2 regions of the Mesorhizobium sp. Cs1321R2N1 genome follow, and region 2 is predicted to be linked to the other one. Evidence: riboswitches for the same ligand, from Rfam matches in the RefSeq annotation. Region 2 holds a riboswitch; the other holds the start of a gene.
The links. Region 2 has a riboswitch for S-adenosylmethionine ahead of O7A61_RS06135 (O-succinylhomoserine sulfhydrylase). Riboswitches for the same ligand answer to the same signal wherever they lie in the genome.
Positions count from the first base shown of each region.

Region 1: it holds a riboswitch for S-adenosylmethionine, as region 2 does, so the genes downstream of both, metX (homoserine O-acetyltransferase MetX) here and O7A61_RS06135 (O-succinylhomoserine sulfhydrylase) in region 2, are expected to answer to the same signal.

Region 1 is NZ_JAPYKP010000041.1:16,981-21,160, reverse strand. Features, by position in the region: gene O7A61_RS13450 (Stf0 family sulfotransferase) at 1-346, opposite strand, end outside; gene metW (methionine biosynthesis protein MetW) at 292-906, opposite strand; gene metX (homoserine O-acetyltransferase MetX) at 1,028-2,197, opposite strand; SAM riboswitch at 2,317-2,394, opposite strand; gene hisC (histidinol-phosphate transaminase) at 2,530-3,639, shown strand; gene O7A61_RS13430 (prephenate/arogenate dehydrogenase family protein) at 3,645-4,180, shown strand, end outside.
Region 2 is NZ_JAPYKP010000014.1:9,841-14,020, forward strand. Features, by position in the region: gene O7A61_RS06130 (ceramide glucosyltransferase) at 1-859, shown strand, start outside; gene O7A61_RS06135 (O-succinylhomoserine sulfhydrylase) at 887-2,077, opposite strand; SAM riboswitch at 2,134-2,211, opposite strand; gene O7A61_RS06140 (2'-deoxycytidine 5'-triphosphate deaminase) at 2,352-3,443, shown strand; gene O7A61_RS06145 (hypothetical protein) at 3,515-3,838, opposite strand; gene araD1 (AraD1 family protein) at 4,018-4,180, opposite strand, start outside.

The DNA.
Region 1 (4,180 bases), on a different contig from region 2:
GGCTGGCAAACAGTTTGACTGCGTAAATTCCGGAAGGGGATCGCCCATCCCTCAATGCCCGCAAGACTTGAGCGCGGGGATCGCGAGGATAGTTCGGCAATTCAAGAAGACGGCGGCCGCCGAACCACTCCAACGGGTTGCCAAGCCCGGCGGCTGCCATCAATCCAGCGAGATGATTGCTGCCGCTGCGCGGTGACGTGCAGACCAGAATTCCAGCTTTTATGCCAGACAGGATGTCAGGTGGTATTTCAACCGGAAGAGGCCGTCTGCGAAAGAAATGCATGGCAACCACTACCGCTTCAGCAGGAACACAGCCTGTTGGCCAAAGAAATTCCAGAACCACCATGGCATCGACAGGCCGATCCTCTGGCCGTTGGCGTCGAGCGCTGTCGCCTTTTCCACCGTCGCGCCAAGCTCTTCGCACAGATTGACGAAGTCGCGGATGGTGCAGAAGTGGATGTTGGGCGTGTCGTACCAGGAGTAGGGCAGATCCTTGGTCACCGGCATTCGGCCCTTGACGAACAGCGACAGGCGCACCCGCCAATGGCCGAAATTGGGGAAGGAGACGATCGCCCGATTGCCGATCCTGAGCAGTTCGTCGAGCACCAGTTTTGGGTTGCGGGTGGCCTGCAGGGTCTGCGACAGGACGACGAAGTCAAAACCCTTGTCGGGATAGAATTCGAGATCCTTGTCAGCATCGCCCTGGATGACCGAGAGGCCGCGCGCCACGCATTCGTTGACGCCGCGCTGCGACAACTCGAGCCCGCGGCCGTCAACCTGCTTGGTTTCCTGCAGCAATTCGAGCAGCGAGCCGTCGCCTGAGCCGACGTCGAGCACGCGCGATTGCGGCGGGATGAGGTTGGCGACGACCTCGAGGTCGACACGCTGGCTGCCGTTGACGCTCATGGTTTCGCCTCCTGAGTGGCGCACGACCATGGTCCGGAAAGTCCGCAACTCTTCGGGGTCATGGCTTCGCCTTTCTGTTTGACGCATGACCTTGGTCCGAAAAGTCTGCAACTTTTCGGGGTCATACGCCCAGCCCCTTGGCGCGCGCGGCCGAGCCGATGAAGCCGTTGATGGCGGCAAACAGTTCCGGTTCGTCGAGCAGGAAGGCGTCGTGGCCGCGATCGGTCTCGATCTCGACGAAGGATACCGAGGCGCCGGCGGCGTTGAGCGCATGGACGATGGAGCGGCTCTCTTCGGTCGGAAACAGCCAATCCGACGTGAAGGACACCAGGCAGAAGCGGGTTTTGGTGCCGGCAAAGGCGTCCGCCAGCCGACCGCCATGGTCGGCGGCGAGGTCGAAATAATCCATCGACCGTGTCATGTAGAGGTAGGAGTTGGCGTCGAAACGGTCAACGAAGGTCATGCCCTGGTGGCGCAGATAGCTCTCGATCTGGAAATCGGCATCGAAGCCGAAGGTCAGCGCTTCGCGATCCTGCAGGTTACGGCCGAATTTGCGGTGTAGGGCGGCTTCCGACAGATAGGTTATGTGGGCGGCCATGCGCGCCACCGCCAGCCCCTTTTCCGGGCGCCTGCCGTGCTCGAAATATTTGCCGCCATGCCAGTCCGGATCGGCCATCACGGCCTGCCGGCCGACCTCGTGGAAAGCGATGTTCTGTGACGAATGGCGCGCGCCGGTGGCGATCGGCAGTGCCGAAAAAACCCGTTCGGGATAGCTCGACGCCCATTGCAGCACCTGCATGCCGCCCATCGAACCGCCCAGCACGCAGAACAGCTTCTCGATACCGAAATGATCGACCAGCATCTGCTGCGCGCGCACCATGTCGCGGATGGTGATGACCGGAAGGTCGAGCCCATAGGGCTTTCCCGTGGCGGGATTGGTCGAGGCCGGCCCGGTGGAACCAAGACAGCCGCCGATGACGTTGGAGCAGATGACGAAGAAACGGCTGGTGTTGATGATCTTGCCGGGGCCTATCAGCACTTCCCACCAGCCTGGCTTGCCGGTCACCGGATTGGTGCTGGCGACATGCTGGTCGCCGGTCAGCGCATGGCAGACGAGGATGGCATTGGAACGGGCGTCGTTCAGCGTGCCATAGGTCTGGTAGGCGATCTGGAATGGCGACAGCAGCGTGCCGGCGTCGAGCTTGAGCGGCTTGTCGGGCCCGAAACGCAACACCGGGCTCGACGGTTGGTCGGCCTCGTTGTTGGTCTTTGCTGCACGCAGAACAGCCATCACGTCTCTCTTGCTGCACCATGCTTTTGCGGAAATCGCTGCCGATCTCCGCGCCGCCGATGCGTTCGTCCGGCCGGTCGCGGACAATAAAAAACCGGCATTGCCTTCGCAAAGCCGGTTACGTCACGCAAACGGCCCTTTAGCGAATTGTTTAACGTGGCTGCAAGCCGACCGGCCAAATCACCACGGAACTGTCCCTGTCCTTCTAGAACTCGCCCGCCTCGCCGTCAATGCCGGCGGCCGGCACCACTGCGCCCCTCGACATTGCCTGCCATGGCTTGTATTTCCGCAGCGGCTTCCGGATGGAGGCGTTTTCGACGGATTTTGCAAAAATGAACCAGACACCTGATCAGGCACGTCCGACCCCGCGCGCGGGCATCATGGACATAGACGCCTACGTGCCCGGCAAGAGCACGGCGCCGGCCGGTGTCGCCAAGGTCTACAAGCTGTCGTCGAACGAGAATCCGCTTGGGCCCTCGCCGAAGGCGATCGAGGCCGCGCGTGAGGTCGCCGGCAAACTCGACGTCTATCCCGACGGCACCGCCAGGCGGTTGCGTGAGGCGATCGCCGAGGTGCATGGCCTTAACGCGCAGAACATCATCTGCTCGAACGGTTCCGACGAGATCCTCGGCCTGCTGGCGCAGACCTATCTCGCGCCCGGCGACGAGGCCATGTTCACCGAACACGCCTTCATGGTCTACAAGATCTACATCCAGTCGGCGGGCGCCACCCCGGTGGTGGTCAAGGAGACCGACGAGCGCGCCGACATCGATGCGATGATGGCGGCCGTGACGCCGCGCACGAAAATCGTGTTTCTGGCCAATCCCAACAACCCGACCGGCACCTATATGCCGTTCCAGGAGGTGCGCCGGCTACATGCCGGACTGCCGAAAAACGTGCTTCTGGTGCTCGACGCGGCCTATGCCGAATATGTCCGCCGCAACGACTATGAAGCCGGCATAGAACTTGTCGGCAGCGCTGAGAACGTGGTGATGACGCGCACCTTCTCCAAGATCGGCCTCGGCGGCGCGCGCATCGGCTGGATGTATGGTCCAATGCACATTGTCGACGCCATCAACCGCGTGCGCGGCCCCTTCAACGTCAATGCGACGGCGATCGAGGCCGGCATCGCCGCGATCCGCGACCGCGCCCATGTCGAGCGCAGCGTGGCGCATAACGAGACCTGGCTCACCTGGCTGAGCGAAGAGATGACCGGGCTCGGACTGCGGGTGACGCCGAGCGTCGGCAATTTCCTGCTCATTCATTTTCCCGACGACCAGAAGCATTCGGCGGCGGCTGCTGATGAGTATCTGAGCGCGCGCGGCTATATATTGCGGCGCGTTTCAGGCTACGGCTTTCCCAACGCGCTGCGCATGACCGTCGGCACTGAAGAGGCCAATCGCGGCGTTGTCGCCGCGCTCACGACATTCCTGAAAAGCTAGAAACCATGACATCTCCGATGTTTGAAAAAATCGCGCTGGTCGGCATTGGCCTGATCGGTTCGTCGCTCGCCCGCGTCATTCGCCGTGAGGGTTTGGCTCGCCACGTCGCCATCTCGACCCGCAGCGCGGCAACGCTCAAGCGGGCCGAAGAACTGGGCCTCGGCGATTCCTACACCAGGGATGCCAGGGAAGCGGTCCGCGACGCCGATCTGATCATCGTCTCGGTGCCGGTCGGTTCGTCCGGCGCGGTGGCGGAGGAAATCGCGCCGGCGCTGAAAAAGGGGGCGATCCTCACCGATGTCGGCTCGACCAAGGCGTCGGTCATCGCGCAGATGCAACCGCATGTGCCTGACGGCGTCCATTTCATTCCCGGCCACCCGCTGGCGGGCACCGAAAAATCCGGCCCGGATGCCGGGTTTGCCGACCTGTTCGACAATCGCTGGTGCATCTTCACGCCGGTACCAGGCACCGATCCGGAAGCGCTGGAACGGCTCTCGGAATTCTGGCGCCGCTGCGGCGCCAACATCGACACGATGGACCC
Region 2 (4,180 bases):
CAAGGTGCCGGCCCGGCTGCTGATCGGCGATGACCGTGTCAGCGCCAATCCAAAGCTCAACAATTGCGTCAAGGGCTGGGAAGCGGCGCGCCACAGCTGGGTCATTCTCGCCGATTCCAACGTCTTGATGCCGAGGGACTATGTCGAGCACATGATGGCGGCATGGCGGCCCGATACCGGCCTTGTCTGCTCGACGCCGATCGGCTCGCGACCCGAGGGTTTCTGGGCCGATGTCGAATGCGCCTTCCTCAACACATTGCAGGCCCGCTGGCAGTATGCCGGCGAGGCGCTTGGCCTCGGCTTTGCCCAGGGCAAGAGCATGCTGTGGAACAAGCCGATGCTGGACGCCAATGGCGGCATTCGTGCGCTGGCCGCCGAGATAGCCGAGGACGCCGCCGCCACCAAGCTGGTCAACGGCCTCGGCCTGCGCGTCAATCTCGTCGCGGCGCCCTTCGAGCAGCCGCTCGGCCAGCGTACCGTTGGCGAGATCTGGTCGCGCCAGGCCCGCTGGGCGCGCCTGCGCCGCGTCACCTTTCCGCTGTTCTTCGCGCCGGAAATCCTGACCGGCGCGGCGGTGCCTCTCGCGCTGGCGCTGGTTGCGGCGGCGAGCGCGGGCGTCAGCCTCTGGGCAACCGCGATTGCCGTGTTGGCGGCCTTCTACCTTCCGGAATGCGCGCTGGCCTTGTCCAAGGGCTGGCATCTGTCGCCGCGCATGGTCGCGGCGATGATCGCGCGCGACGTGATGCTCCCGTCCATCTGGGCGCGCGGCTGGCTCGGCGGCGCCGTCGACTGGCGTGGCAATGCCATGACCATCCGCACCAAGGCGGCCGAATTGGAGGAGACGCCGTCGCGCGCCTGATCGCCGCGGACGACGCTCCTAAGCAGCTTATCTGGCTGCCTGCAACGCCTGCGCGATGTCTTCCAGCAGGTCGTCGGCGTCCTCCAGGCCGACAGACAGCCTTAGCGTGCCAGGCCCGATGCCGAGTTCGGCGCGGGCCTCGTCGCTCAAATTCTTGTGCGTCGTCGTCGCCGGATGGGTGATCAGGCTCTTGGCATCGCCGAGATTGTTCGAGATCAGCACGATGTCGAGGGCGTTCTGCAGGGCGAAGGCCGCCGGCTTGCCACCCTTGACGTCGAGGCAGATCAGAGTCGAACCGCCCGACATCTGCTTCTTGACGATATCAGCCTGCGGGTGGTCGGCGCGGCCGGGATAGATGACGCGGGCGATCTGCGGCTGCTCGGCCAGGAAGTCGGCGATCCTGCCGGCGCTTTCCGTCTGCTGGCGCACGCGCAGCGGCAGCGTCTCGAGGCCCTTCAGCAGGGTCCAGGCATTGAACGGCGACAGGCTGGGGCCGGTGTGGCGGAAATAGTCGTGCAGGTTTTCGTCGATCCACTTCTTGTCCGACAGGATGACACCGCCCAGACAGCGGCCCTGGCCGTCGATGTGCTTGGTGGCCGAGTAGACGACGATGTGCGCGCCAAGCTGCAACGGCTTCTGCTGCAGCGGCGTAGCGAAGACGTTGTCGACGACAAGCCGCGCGCCGATCGAGTTGGCAAGCGAGGCAACGGCCGCGATGTCGACGACTTCCAGCGTCGGATTGGTCGGGCTTTCCAGGAAGAACAGCTTGGTGTTCGGCCTGACCGCCTTTTCCCAATTGGCAATGTCGGTGCCGTCGACCAAAGTCGCCTCGATGCCATAGCGCGGCGCCAGCGTCTCGACCACCCAGCGGCAGGAGCCGAACAGCGCGCGCGCCGCCACGATATGGTCGCCGGCCTTGACGCTGCACAGCAGCGCCGCCGTCACCGCCGCCATGCCCGACGCCGTGGCGCGTGCGTCCTCGGCGCCTTCCAGCGCGCACATGCGCTTTTCGAACATGTCGACGGTCGGGTTGGCGTAACGCGAATAGATGAAGCCAGGCTCTTCGCCCTTGAAGCGGGCTTCCGCCGCCTGGGCGGTCTTGTAGACATAGCCCTGGGTCAGATACATCGCCTCGGAGGTTTCGCCGAAGCCGGAACGCAGGGTTCCGCCATGCACGAGTGCCGTCTGAGGTTTCCAGTTGCGCTTCTTGGTGCTCATCGCTTTGTTCCAGACACAAAAAAACCGGCCGCGAAAGTCGCAACCGGTCCATACGGCCTTGCGGCCCGACGGTCCTTTAGCGACTTGTTTAACGTGGCTGCAAGCCGACCGGCCAAATCACCACGGGATAACGACCCTTTAGACCCGCGCCGCGCTTGCGTCAATTGCCGGCTTCATTAAGAGGTTTGTACCAAGGCAGGTTCCGCAAAGTGCCCAGCGGTTTTGCGGCAAGAACCTGCAACAAAGGAGACCAGTCTTGGGGCGGAGCCAGACTTTGCGGCAGACAGGCATTCTTCCCGATCAGGACATTTCGGCGCTGCTCCAGTCCGGCGCGCTGAAGTCGCCGCGTGCGCTCGATGCCGATCAGATCCAGCCGGCTAGTCTTGATCTCAGATTGGGCGAGAAGGCCTGGCGGGTGCGGGCCTCGTTCTTGCCCGGTCCCAACCACAAGGTCTCGGAAAAGCTCGATCGGCTGCAGCTGCACGAGATTAATCTGACCGAAGGCGCGGTTCTCGAAACCGGCTGCGTCTACATTGTGCCGCTGCTCGAAAGCCTGGCCCTGCCGGCCGACATTTCGGCCTCGGCCAACCCAAAGAGCTCGACCGGTCGCCTCGACATCTTCACCCGCGTCATGACCGACCGTGGCCACGAGTTCGACAAGATCGCCGCCGGCTACAACGGTCCGCTCTATCTCGAAGTCAGCCCGCGCACCTTCCCGATCGTTGCGCGCACCGGTTCGCGCCTGTCTCAAATCCGCTTTCGCACCGGCAACGCGCTGCTTTCGGAAGCCGAACTGCATGAATTGCACCGCGCCGAGATGCTCGTCGCCACCGAGCCGCCGAACATTTCGGGCGGCGGCATCGCGCTGTCGATTGATCTCAATGGCGACAAGGATGGGCTGGTCGGCTATCGCGGCAAGCACCACACTGGCCTCATCGATGTCGACAAGCGTGCCGCCCAGGATGTCCTCGACTTCTGGGAGCCGATCCACAAGAGCGGCGCCGGCGAACTGGTGCTCGATCCCGACGAGTTCTACATCCTCGTCAGCCAGGAGGCGGTGCATGTGCCGCCGCTCTACGCCGCCGAGATGACGCCCTTCGATCCGCTCGTCGGCGAATTCCGTGTTCACTATGCCGGGTTTTTCGATCCGGGGTTCGGCCATTCGGCGGCCGGCGGCACCGGCAGCCGCGCGGTGCTCGAAGTGCGTAGCCACGAAGTGCCGTTCATCCTCGATCATGGCCAGATTGTCGGCCGGCTGGTCTACGAACACATGCTAAAGCGCCCGCAGGCGCTTTACGGGACCGACCTGGGCTCGAACTACCAGGCACAAGGCCTGAAGCTGTCCAAACATTTCCGCCCGCGCTGATCCTGGCGCCATGAGGCCATGCAGAACGACCTCTCCAGGTTCGAGGACTTCAGCATCCGTTTGACGTTTGACTAGCCGTGAAACATGCGCTTTTTCGCAATGCCGAGACACGCATTGAAGCTGCCGACGAACAGCAGTTCGCGCCGTGCGAGTTGCGTTTTACCCCAGATGCGTGTCTGCCTTGCAGCGTCAAGCGAAGCCTTTGATCCTCGCAAGGGGAACAGGACTTTGTCCAGGCAGCCGAGGACATGGGCCCGGGCTGAGTCTATCCCGCATGGTTTGGCCGCCTCGTTCAGTTTCGCACCGCCAAGCGTGGACATTCGCCGGTCGGCGTTTTGCATCAGAAATTCGACCTGAGGGCTTGAGTAGCCGGACGTTAGAAGCCGGTTCTTCATCAGTCCGAGCGCTTCGCCATAGGATTTGGGACTGCACTGCGCGGCTCCATAAGCCACGGATGACGCGTGCACGAGCAAGAGCGCGAAGCCAAGGGTTCGTACGGCGCCTGGCAAATAACTTGGGACCATATGTCAAAGCCTGTCATAGGACCATCGATGACGTCCTGGCGTCTGGCGCTTCACAACGCCTTCACCGCCACCTTCACCGGCTTTTCGATTTCCAGCGGGTTGCGCAGCGGCAGGCCGAAATCCCCGGCCTCGATCTCGAACACGTCGCCGGCTTCGGTCGTGACGCCGTCGGCGAAGGAAAGCGTGGCCGTTCCGAACATATGCACATGCACA